DNA from 2 places in the Idiomarina sp. D18 genome. Region 2 is predicted to be linked to the other one. Evidence: predicted binding sites of a transcription regulator. Region 2 holds the regulator's gene; the other holds the start of a gene.
What was found. The regulator LexA, encoded in region 2, represses DNA repair genes until DNA is damaged. The targets are predictions, from matches to a motif close to TACTGTATNNNNATACAGTA.
Positions count from the first base shown of each region.

Region 1: recN (DNA repair protein RecN) is a predicted target of LexA. The motif match lies at 4,483-4,502, and genes of this name have one in related genera.

Region 1 is NZ_CM173240.1:1,573,870-1,582,047, forward strand. Features, by position in the region: gene dnaJ (molecular chaperone DnaJ) at 1-566, opposite strand, end outside; gene dnaK (molecular chaperone DnaK) at 668-2,593, opposite strand; gene grpE (nucleotide exchange factor GrpE) at 2,718-3,392, opposite strand; gene nadK (NAD(+) kinase) at 3,537-4,418, shown strand; gene recN (DNA repair protein RecN) at 4,535-6,199, shown strand; gene AC3AP5_RS07705 (outer membrane protein assembly factor BamE) at 6,278-6,637, shown strand; gene AC3AP5_RS07710 (insulinase family protein) at 6,652-8,178, shown strand, end outside.
Region 2 is NZ_CM173240.1:2,248,575-2,256,752, forward strand. Features, by position in the region: gene plsB (glycerol-3-phosphate 1-O-acyltransferase PlsB) at 1-1,174, opposite strand, end outside; gene lexA (transcriptional repressor LexA) at 1,321-1,938, shown strand; gene AC3AP5_RS10820 (hypothetical protein) at 1,935-2,354, shown strand; gene coxB (cytochrome c oxidase subunit II) at 2,645-3,769, shown strand; gene ctaD (cytochrome c oxidase subunit I) at 3,780-5,366, shown strand; gene AC3AP5_RS10835 (cytochrome c oxidase assembly protein) at 5,371-5,940, shown strand; gene AC3AP5_RS10840 (cytochrome c oxidase subunit 3) at 5,954-6,832, shown strand; gene AC3AP5_RS10845 (DUF2909 domain-containing protein) at 6,836-7,051, opposite strand; gene AC3AP5_RS10850 (SURF1 family protein) at 7,029-7,775, shown strand; gene AC3AP5_RS10855 (hypothetical protein) at 7,772-8,178, shown strand, end outside.

The sequences.
Region 1 (8,178 bases), 670 kb from region 2:
GGACATGCCTGCTGCACAGCAAAGAAGCCCTGACGCATTTGAATTTGACCGGAACCGTGACAGTGACTACAGGTTTCTGGTCGTGTGCCTTTTTTCGCACCTGAGCCGTCGCAATCCTCACATTCCACCATGGTCGGAATTTGCAATTCGACTTCTTTACCTTTCACCGCGTCTTCTAGCGACATTTCTAGATTGTAACGTAAGTCCGCACCGCGCTGAGGACGCGCTTGCTGACGACGACCGCCACCAAAAATATCACCGAATACATCGCCAAAGATATCAGCAAAATCGGCACCACCGCCACCAAAACCACCGGCGCCCGCTCCGCCACCTTGGCGAGCTTGTTGAAACGCTTCGTGCCCATATTGATCATACATCTGGCGTTTTTGTGGATCCGACAACACTTCGTAGGCCTGTTTAATTTCCTTAAACTTGGCTTCTAACTCTTTATCACCTTTCGTGCGGTCTGGGTGGTACTTCATCGCCATCCGCTTGTAGGCTTTCTTAATATCTCTCTCATTGGCGTCTTTGCCGACACCTAAAATCTGATAATAATCCTGCGCCATAACCGTAATCTTCTGTTGTGATTTTACACCTGTCTAAAATAAATACACGGGCATTACCTTTCGGCAACACCCGTGTTGATATCGAAGTTGCCTAATTAAGCTTACTTCTTATCGTCGTCTTTCACTTCCTCAAATTCAGCGTCAACAACGTCATCATCTTTAGATGATTGTGCTTGCTCTGCACCGGCTTCTGCACCACCTTGTTGTGCTTGCTGTTGCTGAGCAGCTTCCATCAGTTTCTGTGAAGCTTCCATCAACGCTTGAGACTTCGCTTCGATAGCGTCTTTATCGCCGTCTTTAGAAGCTTGCTCAAGTTCGTCGCAGGCGGTTTCGATGGCTTTCTTATCATCTTCTGACAAGGCTTCGCCGACTTCTTTCAACTGATTACGCGTTGCGTGCACTAAGCCGTCCGCTTGGTTACGCGCTTGCACTAACTCTTCAAACTTTTTGTCATCTTCAGCGTGTGCTTCCGCGTCTTTAACCATTTTTTCGACTTCATCCTCATCAAGACCTGATGAAGCTTTGATGGTGATCTTCTGCTCTTTACCGGTGTCTTTATCTTTCGCCGACACATGTAAGATACCGTCAGCGTCAATGTCAAAGGTCACTTCGATTTGCGGTACACCGCGCGCCGCTGCACGAATACCTTCGAGGTTAAACTGACCTAGCGATTTGTTATCGCTTGAGCGTTTACGTTCACCCTGCAATACATGAATCGTTACAGCTGACTGGTTGTCTTCTGCGGTCGAGAATGTTTGCGATTCTTTTGTTGGAATCGTGGTGTTTTTCTCGATCAACTTGGTCATCACGCCGCCCATGGTTTCGATACCTAATGACAGCGGACAAACGTCAAGCAGCAATACGTCTTTCACATCGCCTTGTAAAACACCGGCTTGAACAGCTGCACCTAGTGCTACGGCTTCATCTGGGTTGACGTCACGGCGTGGCTCTTTGCCAAAGAAGTCAGTCACGGCCTGTTGAACTTTAGGCATACGTGTTTGACCACCGACCATGATGATGTCTTTAACATCGCTCACTGACATATCAGCATCAGCCAGTGCTTGCTTCAATGGCTCAAGCGACTTCTTAATCAAGTCTTCAACCAACGATTCTAATTTAGCGCGTGTTACTTTAATCGCTAAGTGCTTAGGACCGGTGTTATCAGCCGTGATATATGGCAAGTTGACTTCCGTTTGTTGCGCAGAAGACAGCTCGATTTTCGCTTTTTCGGCGGCTTCTTTCAGACGTTGCATCGCCAAAGGATCTTTACGTAAATCGATGCCTTGATCTTTCTCGAACTGCTCAACCAAGTAGTTAATCAAACGGTTATCAAAGTCTTCACCACCTAAGTGCGTGTCACCGTTTGTCGCCAGTACTTCAAAGGTATGCTCGCCTTCGACTTCGTCGATTTCGATGATCGAGATATCGAACGTACCACCACCTAAGTCATAAACAGCGATAACGTTGTCGCCGGACTTCTTATCCATGCCGTAAGCCAGTGCAGCTGCGGTTGGCTCGTTGATGATACGCTTAACTTCTAAGCCCGCGATTTTACCAGCGTCTTTTGTTGCCTGACGCTGAGCGTCGTTAAAGTATGCAGGTACAGTGATAACCGCTTCGGTGACTTTCTCACCTAAAAACTCTTCTGCGGTTTTCTTCATTTTCTTCAATACTTCAGCAGAAATTTGCGGTGGCGCTTTTTTATCGCCATCGATTTCTACCCAAGCATCACCATTGTCTGCTTTGACAATGTTATAAGGCATAATGCCAATGTCGCGCTGAACTTCATCATCTTGGAAACGACGACCGATCAGGCGCTTGATAGCAAACAAGGTTTTATTCGGGTTGGTGACTGCTTGGCGTTTCGCCGGTGCGCCTACCAACGTTTCGCCATCGTCGGTAAATGCGACGACAGATGGGGTTGTACGATCCCCTTCACCGTTTTCAATAACACGAGGTTTGCCGCCGTCTAAAACCGCGACACATGAGTTTGTTGTACCCAAGTCAATGCCGATGATTTTACCCATAATTAATCTCCACTACTTCTATTCTGTTCAAACCGCTCTGGTTTGAGCGTTAATGATTTCGATAACTGTTATTTGGGGGCTGTATCTAAAATTACAAGCCCTAAAACATAATTTCTCTTACAAATTATGCTTTTGTATCCACGCCGCCGTTACTATTACGTGCCACCATCACCATGGCTGGGCGCAGTAAACGTCCGTTGAGCTCATACCCTTTCTGCATAACGGCGATAATCGTGTTGTTTTTATGCTCCGCCGATTCTTGCATCGACATCGCTTGGTGCAGGTCTGGATTAAAGACCTCGCCCTCTTCGCCGACCGCTTTTACGCCAAATTTATCCAGCGTTGATGTCAGACTTTTATACGTCAGCTCAATACCTTCTAAAAAGCTTTTTAACTCTGGGTTTTCGGTATCAGCCGCTTGCATCGCGCGCTCAAGGTTATCAACACTCGTGAGTAGCTCGTTGGCAAACTTCTCTAACGCAAATTTATGCGCCTTCTCAACATCTTGACTCGCGCGACGACGTACGTTTTCCATTTCCGCCTGACTACGCAATACCGACTCCTTTTGCTCGTTCACTTTGGCTTCGGCCTTAGTTAACGCGAGCTCAAGCTCCGCAATACGGTCCGCTTGATTGTCTGCCGCCGCAGCTGTTTGCTGCTGGGTCTCTGGTTGTTCGTCGCTACCAAGCGCCTGTTCAGCCGCCTGCTCAGCCGCCTCTTTTGCGGCCTCTTGTTGAGCGGCTTCTTGTGCTTGCTGCTCAAAGTTCTCAGTTGTTTGATTTGGTTGCTTATCACTCATAACCCATACTCTTTAAATGTCGAATGAACGTATGCGTTGTTATGTGGGGATAGTCCGATTAAGATTCAAGACCTTTATTTCGCTTGATAAAAATTAACGCAACACGTAGCGTTAACTCACGACTAGAGGATAGCGGTAAGCCCTATGAAACAACCCGCATTTAAGCGCGTCGCGCTTTTAGGAAAAATTAATGATACTGGCACTCGTCACACACTTGAGGCACTTATTAGTGCCTTGTGCGAAAGTCAGTATGAGGTCTGTTTGGAAGAACGCTGTGCCACCCAGGTGCAACCAAGCAGTTGCATCGACACGGGCTCACTTGAGAAGTTAGGACAATGGGCCGACATTGCGGTAGTCGTCGGCGGTGATGGCAATATGCTCGGTGCTGCCCGCGCATTGTGTGATCATGATGTGGCGGTTATTGGAGTGAATCGAGGTAACCTTGGCTTCTTGACCGATTTAGCGCCAGAGGACGCAGTGAGCGCGCTGATGGATGTGCTAGCGGGTGACTATGTAAGAGAAGAACGCTTCTTGCTCTCGGCCTCGGTTAAAGGCGAGTCAATTAAACAACAAGGTGTGGCGGTGAACGAAATTGTTCTTCATTCAGACAAAGTCGCTCACATGATCGAGTTTGAACTTTATGTCGATGATCAATTTGTCTTTTCGCAACGTTCCGATGGCGTCATCATCGCGACACCCACCGGCTCGACGGCTTACTCTCTGTCCGGCGGTGGTCCTATTCTGCACCCCAACCTAAATGCTATTACCTTGGTCCCCATGTTTCCGCATACACTGAGTAGTCGTCCGATTGTGCTCGACGCAAACTCCCGAGTGCGACTGCGTGCAGCCAAGGACAACGATCATTTACAAATCAGTTGCGATGGTCATGGGCGTCTTGATGTCATGCCAGGTGATGAGGTCATTATCGAAAAACACCCGCATACCTTGACGATGGTGCATCCGACAACACACAGCTACTACCATGTATTACGTAACAAGTTGGGTTGGGGCAGCCGTCTTTTCTAACTGACTAAAAAAAAGTCACTCTTTGCATTGCAATTGAACAATAATACTGTATAACTACTGTATATACTGTATAGGTAAACAGTATTACTGTTCTTTTTATTGTGAGGAGCCCAGCCATGTTGACTGAGTTACACATTCGCAATTTTGCAATCGTCAAGCAGTTAGATATCGAGTTTAAAAACGGGATGACCGCCATTACCGGTGAGACCGGTGCGGGTAAATCTATCGCACTGGATGCGCTCGGGCTATGCCTGGGTGGACGTGCCGATGCCAACTGGGTGAGACCGGGCTGCGACAAAACGGACATCAGTGCGCGCTTCACTATCACTCACGACAGTCCCGCTCACCGCTGGCTCGTCGATAACGAGTTTGATGATGACCTCGAGTGTGTATTGCGCCGTACTATTAGTAAAGATGGTCGTTCACGGGCTTGGGTTAACGGCGCGCCGGTGACGCTCACACAGCAACGCACATTAGCGCCAACATTGGTCAATATTCATGGTCAGCATGAACACCAGCTGTTGGTAAAAGAAGAGCACCAGCGCGAATTACTTGATCAGTTCGCTCAGCATGCTGAACTTATTACAGAAGTACAAGAAAGCTACCGTAACTGGGCGGCTACCGAAAAGCGTTTTCGCCAACATCAGCAGCGCAAAGAAGAATTAGTAGCACAGAAACAACTAATAAGTTATCAGGTTAAAGAGCTCAATGAATTTAATATCGGAGAGGGCGAATTTGAGCAACTTGAGAGTGACCACAAACGGTTGACTCATATTCGCGCCTTAACGGAAAACAGTGCCTTTGCTCTAAATGCGCTTTATGACGGCGAGCACAATAATGTATCGGGACTCATTCAAGCCGCCCACGGCCGATTGGAAGAATCAGCCGAGCTCGATGAGCAAATCCAGCCTATTTTAGCACTGCTTGAACAAGCTAAAGTTCATATCGAAGAAACAGCATTAGAACTGCGTAATTATCAAGACCAATTAGATATTGATCCTGAGCAACTCGAAGTCACTGAACAACGGATGAGCCAAGCGATTGCGCTCGCTAAAAAACATCATGTCGCGCCACTCGACCTTTATCAACATCATCAGCAGTTGCAACAACAATTGGATGAACTCGAACGCGCTGAGGAAGATAACGAACAACTCGCTGAGCAACGTCAAGCATTACGTACCGTTTATCGGCAAGCGGCGCTTAAGCTATCGACAAGCCGAAAAAAAGCAGCGGACAAACTGAGTGCCGAAATTTCCCGCGCCATGCATAAGTTAAACATGCCCCATGGTGAATTTGTCATCCAAGTTGATCATGATGACAAAGCCACAGCAACGCTCTGGGGCACCGACGAAATCTGCTTTACCGTGACCACCAACCCTGGGCAGCCGCTACAAGCGCTTAGTAAAGTTGCATCGGGCGGGGAACTATCACGCATCAGTCTTGCCATACAGGTCATGTGTGCCAATCAAAATACGGTACCGACCATGATGTTTGACGAGGTCGATGTCGGTGTGAGTGGACCCACCGCAGCGGTTGTGGGTTCAATGTTACGGAGTCTAGGCGAGCAGTGCCAAATTATCTGTGTCACTCACTTACCGCAAGTGGCTGCTAAGGGACATCATCAAATGCAGGTACTCAAACAAACCGATGGCGCACAAACAGAAACGCAAGTTTGGCAGCTTAACGAAGAACAGCGAATTGATGAGCTCGCTCGCTTATTGGGTGGCGATAGCATTACCGAAAAAACTAAAGACAACGCCCGGGAGTTACTTATTCATTAAGTTTTCCTGCGCCAATGCTAGCTAACTCGGTTTTGTTTGTTTATCATCGGTGACAACATTTAACGGTAAGAGTAGTTAATGAAACAAATCGGAAAAACTTTGGCCGCTGTTGCGGTCGTCGCAGGTCTCTCAGGTTGCTCAGTGTTAAACGATTGGGTATATCGAATTGATATTCCTCAAGGTAATTACCTTGAACAACGCGATGTCGACAAATTACGCGTAGGTATGTCACAGGAACAAGTTGCTTACGTATTAGGGCGTCCGGTCGCTGAAAACAGCTTTAACAGCGAGCGTTGGGTCTATGTTTATGACATGAATCCAAATGAGGGTGAACCTTTCCACAAGGAATTGATACTCGATTTTGAAGACGGTCAACTCGCCCGTTTGTCGGGTGATTTTGATAAACCAGAAAACTTCGATACCCCGCTCGAACCTTAATGGGATAAGTTCCTATGACGCAACCGCTCATAGAAGAGCTCGGTGAAGTTATAAAGAGCCCAAAAGATCCGCGGTCTTTCCGTACACTAAAACTGCCCAATGGACTGTCAGTGGTGTGCGTTCAGATCCCACACAGTAAAAAGGCATCGGCATCGCTGGCTGTGCGCGCGGGTCATTTCAATGACCCGCTTGAAACCCAAGGTCTCGCCCACTTCCTAGAACACATGCTGTTTTTAGGGAACGAACGCTTTCCGGATGCTAACGAGTTCCCCGAGTTTTTGAGTGCCTACGGTGGACAACAAAACGCTTGGACAGGCTCTGAATTCTGTAATTTTTTCTTTGACTGTCAAACCCGAGCACTCTCGCGAGCATTAGATTATTTCTCCGCGATGTTCATGGCGCCGTTATTTGACGAGTCCTTAATCAATAAGGAACGTCAATCAATCGACTCTGAATTCCGCTTAAAAGAGAAAGATGAACTTCGGCGTTTATATCAAGTACACAAGACAACCTGTAACCCCGAGCATCCCTTTAGTAAGTTTTCGGTAGGTAACATGGATACGCTGGCAGAAAGCGATAGCCACTCGTTAAAAGACCAGTTAAGTGAGTTCTTTCGTGCTTTTTTCAATGCCAACAACATGCGGCTTACCATCGTTGGCGCGCAACCGGTTGATGAACTCGCCGAGATGGCGCAACACTACTTTTCGGACATCAGCAGCGGTCAAGAAAATGATCCTAAATCGCTCGAGGCGCTGCCACTTTACTTACCCTCCCAGTTAGGCGTATTCATTCAAGTTAAGCCCGTGAATCCGGCTCGTCGTCTGATCATCACGTTGCCCCTCCCTGGCATTGATGACGACTATAAAAATAAAACAACGAGCTTTATTGCTCACATTCTTGGCTATGAAGGCCCTCATAGCCTCTATGCAACTCTCCGGGCGCGTGGATGGGTTAATAGCCTCTCGGCGGGCGGTGGTATGAGCGGCAGCGGCTACAAGGATTTCAACTTAAATATTCAGCTTACTGAGGCAGGTGTTGTTCACGCCCTACAAGTAGCGCAGGCGGTGTTCAACTATATTCAGTTGATTGCAAGTTCTGGACTCGAGGCTTGGCGCTACGAGGAGAAACGGCTCACTTCCGAACTTTCATTTCACTTTCAAGAGACACCGCCCGCCGGTGAACTGGCTCCTCAACTGTCTGTTAATGCACACCACTACCCCATCCACGATGTCGTTTACGGAGACTACCGCATGGATGGACTGTCGGTTGCTCGAGCTAAACAAACACTGTCTTTAATGGCGCCCGAACGTGCCCGTATCACGCTGATCCATGGCGATGTAGAGACCGATCAACAAACAGAGTTATATCACACACCCTTTAGTATCCGTGCATTGACAAAAGAGGAATTAAACACTCTTAATAGCCCAGCGGGCACTTTTAATTATCAACTACCAGCGCAAAACCCTTATATCACTTCTCATGTTGAACCTTACCCGCTAGAGCGCGAGCTCAGAGAGCCCGTAGCGTTGATAAAAAGCGAC
Region 2 (8,178 bases):
ATAAACGCCCCGTACGTGAGCGTCCACCCTCGGTAAAGTATTCGACCGGGTAGCCTTTCTGGAACAACCAGCATAGATACTCACGAAATACAGATGAATAGAGCTTGTTGCCGCGAAACGAACGACGAATAAAGAATGCGCCGCCACGGCGGAAAATCGAACCCACAGGGAAAAAGTTTAAATTAACCCCTGCGGCGATATGCGGAGGTACAAGACCTTGCTTATAGATAACGTAACTTAGCAGCAAGTAATCCATATGACTTCGGTGACAAGGTACATAAATGATTTCATGCCCTTGCTGGGCAAGCTTACGCACTTCATCGGCGCCGCGTACATCGATACCGTTATAGATTCGACTCCACATCCATGTCATAAAGCGATCTAATACACGTACCAGGGTTTCGCTGTAGTTTGCGGCAATTTCGTTTAAATAGCCTTTAGCCTTTTTTAAGGCTTGCGCCTCATCCACTTTATTCGAGCGTTGCTCATCTTTTATCGCCTTTTTAAGCGCCGGTGTTTTCAGAAGCTGGTTCAAAAGTTCATTGCGATCGCTCAATTTAGGACCCGCAACCGCATAACGCATGCGCACGAAGTGGACCCGTGCCACACGCGCTAGTTTATGCGCGATACGATAATCGGCGCCACTTTGACGACTCATCTGGCCTAAGCTTACAGGACGCGACATGCGGCATAGAACTTGACGCCCGGAGAACATGATCAACCAGAACTTACGCAAATGCCCCGGGTTATCTAAGTCACCGGTCATGGCATTTCCCGCGTGGGCCTCTTGTCCGGGCTTGCGGCCCCAAAATATCCCCACTGGGAGTAATTGTACATCCAGCTCAGGATCGGCTTGATGCGCTTCTAGTAGCGCTTGAAATTGCGAAAGTGCTCGTGCTGAAGCGGCGTCATCGCGCTCCGGTAACAGTAGCACTCGATCAAACGACTTTCCGTTGATGTACAGGGGCTGTTGTGGATCGGGTAGCTGATTTTCACGCGCGGAACGCTGCAAAATGGCGAAGTCAGACTTGGCATTTGAGCGCATCACGTACACCACAGGTGCTACCGTGATATCCGCCTGATCGGCCTCAGGTTTATCAATTATGGTCATTGCTCGTGTCATCCAACGGATAGGATGTTTAAAGAGCGCGTAACTCCAACTCACCGCGGTCATGATATTCCTTGCTACCCTTGCGTTTAAAACAGTAAGACAATAATCATAACAATTCCGTTCGAAAAAGTCGTCGAATAAAATGACTTGCATCTCAACAATACCTGTATATACTCACAGTATACTGTACAGATAAACAGGTAATTGCTATGCGTCCACTGACTCCCAGACAAGCCGAAATTCTTGAGTTAATTAAAGATAACTTACAAGCAACCGGTATGCCGCCTACGCGCGCCGAAATCGCGAGTCGGTTGGGCTTTCGCTCAGCCAACGCTGCTGAAGAGCATTTAAAAGCGTTAGCCAAAAAGGGCGTGATTGAAATCATGCCGGGCATGTCTCGCGGCATTCGCTTAGTGGCTGAAGATATAGAAGAAGAGCTTGGCTTGCCGCTCATTGGTCAAGTGGCAGCTGGTGAGCCCATATTGGCCCAAGAGCATATCGAACGCCATTATCAACTCGATGAATCAATGTTTTATCCCAGTGCACAATTTTTGCTTCGTGTTAACGGGATGAGCATGAGAAATATTGGAATTTTGGACGGTGATTTGCTCGCTGTCCATAAAACTGAACAAGCGCGCAATGGGCAGATTGTAGTCGCCCGCGTTGAAGACGAAGTCACGGTTAAACGGTTTGAACAAAAAGGTCGTCAAGTACTATTGCATCCCGAGAACGAAGAGTTCTCTACGATTGTTGTCGACCTTGCCCAGCAAGTATTTGCTATCGAAGGACTTGCCGTTGGCATCATTCGTAACGGAGCATCTTTATGAAAAGACTACAATCAAACAGCAGCAATCACCCTGGACTATGGACATACAACAATCAACAGGCCGAAGTGATTACGCCTAATGTTGTTCCGCCTAGTTTATCAGCGGCACTTGAAGCGGCAGTACACAGCATCGGACAGCGCTGGATTACAGTTATCGGTGGACAGGCGAGTTTTGTACAACAACTTGTTAACGCAGGTATTCCTCGCCAACGTATTCGTTGGCTACGCCCAGGCAAGACGGACGATCGCGCATGGGCACTCGAACAAGCCGTATTATCAGGAACCAGTGACGTTGTGGTCGCTTGGGTTAGTGGCTTCGACAAGCGCGCTGCGCAGCGTATTCGTCTATCATCTCGAGTGAGCCAAACTCAGAGCTTCATGTTTGAAGAGGATGTATTAACCCCCCACCTGCACTAATCCCCCCAACAGGGTTAATACATTTCTGGCTGCTTCGGCAGCCTTTTTTTTAACATTTATGGACACTTTTTGACCATTTAACGTTTTTGATCTAGATCTTTGTGTAGATTTTAGTTAATAAATGATACTACCCAACTATATAAATTAGTATAACTTATAAACTACAACAAAGAGTTGGTAGAGAAAGTGATTTCTGGGGAGAAGCTGTTCCTTTTTCTGCTTACCTCTTTGTTCTTCCAAGCTAGCATTTTGCTCAAGCAGAGAAGAATGAGAGGAGAAGTCACGTGAAAATGAAGCCGTTATGGGCACTACCCCTGTTGTATAGTGCATCTGCGCTTTCCCAAGAGCGCAGCCTCAACCTCACGAAAGGTGTAACAGAAGTCAGTCGGGACGTTTACGACTTGCACATGACGATATTTTATATCTGCTGTGTGATCGGTGTTGTCGTTTTTGGACTGATGTTCTATTCAATGATTAGACACCGCAAATCCCGCGGTCGTGAGCCCGCGAAGTTCCATGAGAATGTAAAGGTTGAAATTCTTTGGACGCTGATTCCGTTCCTTATTTTGGTGGGTATGGCGATACCTGCAACATCGACCTTAATAGCAATGGAAGATACATCAGATGCTGACGTAACTATTCAGGTCACCGGATCCCAATGGAAATGGCACTACAAATATTTTGATCGCGAAGTAGAATTTTTTAGTCGCTTAGCGACTCAACAACAACAAATAGATAATAAGTTTGATAAGAGTGAAAACTACCTTAGAGAGGTCGATAACCCACTTGTTTTGCCGACGGGTCAAAAGGTTCGTTTTCTCGTCACTTCTGACGATGTTATCCACAGTTGGTGGGTACCTGATTTTGCCGTTAAAAAGGATGCCAACCCCGGCTTTATTAACGAAGCCTGGACTCGAATTGATGAACCCGGTATTTATCGCGGTCAGTGTGCCGAGTTGTGCGGCAAAGACCACGGCTTTATGCCCATCGTTGTAATTGCAAAGACCCCTGAAGACTACGCTAAATGGATCGACGAGACAGAAGCAAAGCAAATTGCCGAGCAAAAGCGCCAGCAAGAATTGCTTGATATGGAAATGTCGATGGACGAGTTAATGGCGATGGGTGAAAAAATTTATAACAGTACGTGTGCTGCATGCCATCAGCCTAACGGTCAAGGCATTTCAGGCACCTTCCCTGCGCTTGCAGGCAGTCCGATTGCGTCTAAGCCAGAAAATATCGATAAGCACATTGATATTGTTTTGCACGGTGTCCAAGGATCAGCGATGCAAGCTTTTGCTCAGCAATTAACAATGCAAGAGCTGGCTTCTGTTATTACTTACGAGCGTAATGCCTGGGGTAATGATACGGGCGAGATGGTACAAGCCGCCGACATTAACGCAGCAATGAATAAATAAGGAGACGGTGATGAGCACAGTAGTGGACGATCACAATCACGAAGCACACCACGATCATAAGCCGTCTGGCATTACTCGTTGGTTGTTTACCACAAACCACAAAGATATTGGTTCGATGTATTTGTGGTTTAGTTTAATTATGTTTTTTGTTGGCGGTGCAATGGCGATGGTCATTCGTGCCGAACTTTTTCAACCGGGTTTACAACTGGTGGAGCCTCAGTTTTTTAACCAGATGACCACCGTGCATGGACTCGTTATGATTTTTGGCGCCGTAATGCCGGCCTTTACGGGACTTGCGAACTGGATGGTGCCGATGATGATTGGCGCGCCTGATATGGCATTGCCGCGCATGAATAACTGGAGCTTTTGGATTCTTCCATTCGCCTTCGTGATTCTTTTGTCATCATTATTCATGGAAGGCGGCGGTCCCGACTTTGGCTGGACGTTCTACGCGCCGCTCTCAACAACGTACAGTAATGACTCCACAGCGCTGTTCGTATTCGCCGTACACATCATGGGTATTTCATCCATTATGGGCGCGATCAACGTTATCGTAACCATATTCAACATGCGCGCGCCGGGCATGACTTACATGAAGATGCCTTTATTTGTCTGGACGTGGTTAATTACTGCCTTTTTATTGATTGCCGTCATGCCTGTACTTGCAGGCGCTGTGACGATGGTCCTCACCGATAAGTACTTTGGCACAAGCTTTTTTAATGCCGCCGGCGGCGGTGATCCGGTCATGTTCCAGCATATTTTCTGGTTCTTCGGTCACCCCGAGGTCTACATTATGATATTGCCGTCTTTCGGCATTATTTCAGCGATCATACCGACTTTCTCAAGGAAAAAATTATTTGGTTATTCCTCGATGGTGTATGCAACCGCCTCGATTGCCATTTTATCGTTTCTGGTCTGGGCACATCATATGTTTACTACAGGTATGCCCGTTTTCGCCGAGCTCTTTTTCATGTACTGCACGATGCTAATTGCTGTACCGACAGGTGTTAAAGTCTTTAACTGGGTTGCCACGATGTGGCGAGGCGCGATTTCGTTTGAGGTTCCCATGCTATTCGCACTCGCATTCGTGATTTTGTTCACGATTGGCGGCTTCTCCGGTGTCATGCTTGCGATGACCCCTGTCGACTTCCAGTATCATGATACTTACTTTGTCGTCGCTCACTTTCATTACGTGTTGGTAACCGGAGCAATCTTCTCTGTCATGGCAGCAAGCTATTATTGGCTGCCGAAGTGGACCGGACACATGTACGATACAACATTGGCAAGGCTGCACTTCTGGTGCTCTCTCATCTCGGTTAATGTGTTGTTTTTCCCAATGCATTTCGCGGGATTAGCCGGTATGCCTCGTCGTATCCCCGACTACGCGGTGCAGTTCGCAGATATCAACCAAATCACCAGTATCGGCGGCTTCGCCTTTGGTTTATCACAACTCATCTTTTTATGGTTGGTGATCAAATGTGCGCGTGGTGGTGAAAAAGCAGCAGCCAAGCCGTGGGATGGCGCGGAAGGCCTCGAGTGGACCGTTCCGTCACCAGCTCCCTATCACACGTTTGAGACACCACCCAAAGTGGAGTGATCTTATGTCTGATAAACGTGCTAACAATAGTAAAATCGTCAAACGCCTGCTACTCACCGTAGCAGGCATGTTTGCCTTTGGTTTTGCGCTGGTACCGTTGTATAACGTATTTTGCGAGGTCACCGGGTTTAACGGACGTACCAACAACGAACCTGCTGCGGTCAGTCAACATGAGGTCGATAAAAGTCGTACCGTCAGAGTGCAATTTATTACGCGAACAGCACAGGGCATTCCGTGGAAGTTCGAACCGGAAATTAAAGAGGTGCGCGTTCATCCTGGCGAAGTACGTGTCGTAAACTTTCTTGCCGCGAACCCAACGCCTGATGATATGGTCGCTCAAGCGATTCCTTCTATCGCGCCAGCAGAGGCATCACTTTATCTTAATAAAGTCGAATGTTTTTGTTTCAATCAGCAACCGCTGGCCGCCGGCAACGATGCCAAAATGCCAATGCAGTTTTATATTGACCCTGACATTCCAGCCCATATCACCACCTTCACCCTGTCATACACGCTGTATGATATGACAGCCAACGCGACGCCAGAAGCTCTGGCTTTGCTTGAGTCAACAGAATAAGGAATACGTCGTTATGGCAGAACAACAACAAAGTTATTATGTACCACCGTCAAGCATTTGGCCCATCGTGGGAGCGCTTGGCTTAGGATTAATTGCATGGGGCGCCGCCCATACCGTTATTGAAGCAACCAGCGATACGCAAGGTTGGGGGTCGCACGTTCTTTTCGCCGGATTTGGTGTCATTGCGGTGATGCTGTTCGGTTGGTTCCGCGATCAGATCAATGAAACAATGAGCGGACTTCATAGCGATCAACTCGACACCTCTTATAAGCAAGGTATGAGTTGGTTCATCTTCTCTGAGGTGATGTTTTTTGGTGCCTTTTTTGGCGCGCTTTTCTACGCGCGAATGATTGCGGTGCCTTGGTTAGATGGCGCCAGCAATAACGTCATGACAGGTGAAGTTTTATGGCCTCAGTTCGTTGCTCAATGGCCTCTCGTTGAAACACCGGGTGGAACCAAAACACAAGCGATGGGCTGGTACGGATTACCATTGATTAATACCGTCATCTTGATCACCAGTTCGATAACCTGCCATTTTGCCCACGTGGGCCTGGAGAAAAACAAACGGACCCAACTCACTGCAATGCTTGGCCTAACAATAGTGCTCGGCATGATATTTCTCTATTTGCAAGGCACTGAGTATGTGCATGCTTACGAGGAGTTGGGACTCACCTTACAATCTGGCGTGTACGGAAACACCTTTTATCTGCTAACAGGCTTCCATGGCATGCATGTCACGCTAGGCACACTGATGTTGATCATTATGTTTTTACGCGTGCTTAAAGGACACTTCACGCCACAAAAGCATTTCGCCTTTCAGGCAACCAGTTGGTACTGGCACTTCGTTGACGTGGTGTGGATTTGCCTATTTGTGATTGTGTATGTGCTTTAAGGCTTAATAGGGCCTTGGATGAAACGGTAAAAAGCCTGCATACGCCGCGATCACCATGAGCAGTAAAACGATCGCGGCGATACCCACCCGACGTCCTAAATAACGCGACATCGGCGGTTTTTCTGGGTCATTGCTCAACATCACGAACAGAGCGCGAAATAAATTAAAAATCATATAAAGAAGAAGCGCGACAATAATGAGTTTGAAAAGAAGTAACATAAAAATCCCCTTAGTAGCGTCAATAGTTACTGTGATTGCTATTGCCATTTTGGTCAAGTTGGGATTCTGGCAACTCGATCGCGCTCAACAGAAACAACAGCTGTTCACCGATTTTGCGCAGGCACAAAATCAGCAGGCTCGCCCACTGACAGACAGACTATCGGATCGCAACTCCCTAAACCGCTTCGAGTTAATTAGCGTTACAGGCCAAATCGATACTAAACGCTACTTTTTGCTCGATAATCAAATGGTTGAAGGGCAACCTGGTTATCACGTCATTGCTTTACTCAAAAGCACTCAATTAAGCGAGCTGTTACCTGTTAACTTAGGTTGGATAGCGGCGCCACGGTCCCGCTCAGAAATTCCAACCGTCGAGTTACCGCAACAGGAATTAACAATAGAAGGTTTAGTTCGCATCCCTCAGGCGAATCAATTTATTTCTCAAGTATTTGAGGAGCAACACACGAAATGGCCAAAACGCGTCCAAGAGTTTATCCCGCAAACCATTAGTGAGCACACGGGGATAGCGCTAAAACCTTATGAGCTATTGTTGGTTTCGCCACAACTGAAAGGTTTTCGGCAACAGTGGGAGCCTCAAGTCATGGCACCGGAAAAACATCAGGCTTACGCGGTACAATGGTTTTCACTCGCTATTGCCTGCTTAGTGGTATACCTTGTAGTGCTATACAAATTAAATAAATCAAAACAAGAGGAGACACCATGAGCTCCCTCACACGCTCACAACGCACGTTGCTCATTGTTATTGCAGTATTCGCTCTGCCCGTCATAGGCGCATGGCTGACCCTTAAAACACACTGGTATCAGCCCGCTACCAATAAAGGCGTGTTGCTTGAGCAACCGCTCACGTTATCGCAACTCGAAGTGTTACCGGAAGGTTGGCGCGTCGCTTATCGAATGCCGGACGAGTGCAGTCAGCAATGTAAGAATACATTATATGTGCTGGGTCAACTCGATGTGGCTTTGGGAAAAGATAGCGACCGCGTGACCCCCGTCGTGCTATCACCACACACGGTGTCCAAACAACGCGAGTTGCCTCATTGGCAGGATATTGTAGCCATACAGTCACCCGAGATCATAAACGCCGTTAAGGTCATTCCGTCAGATCA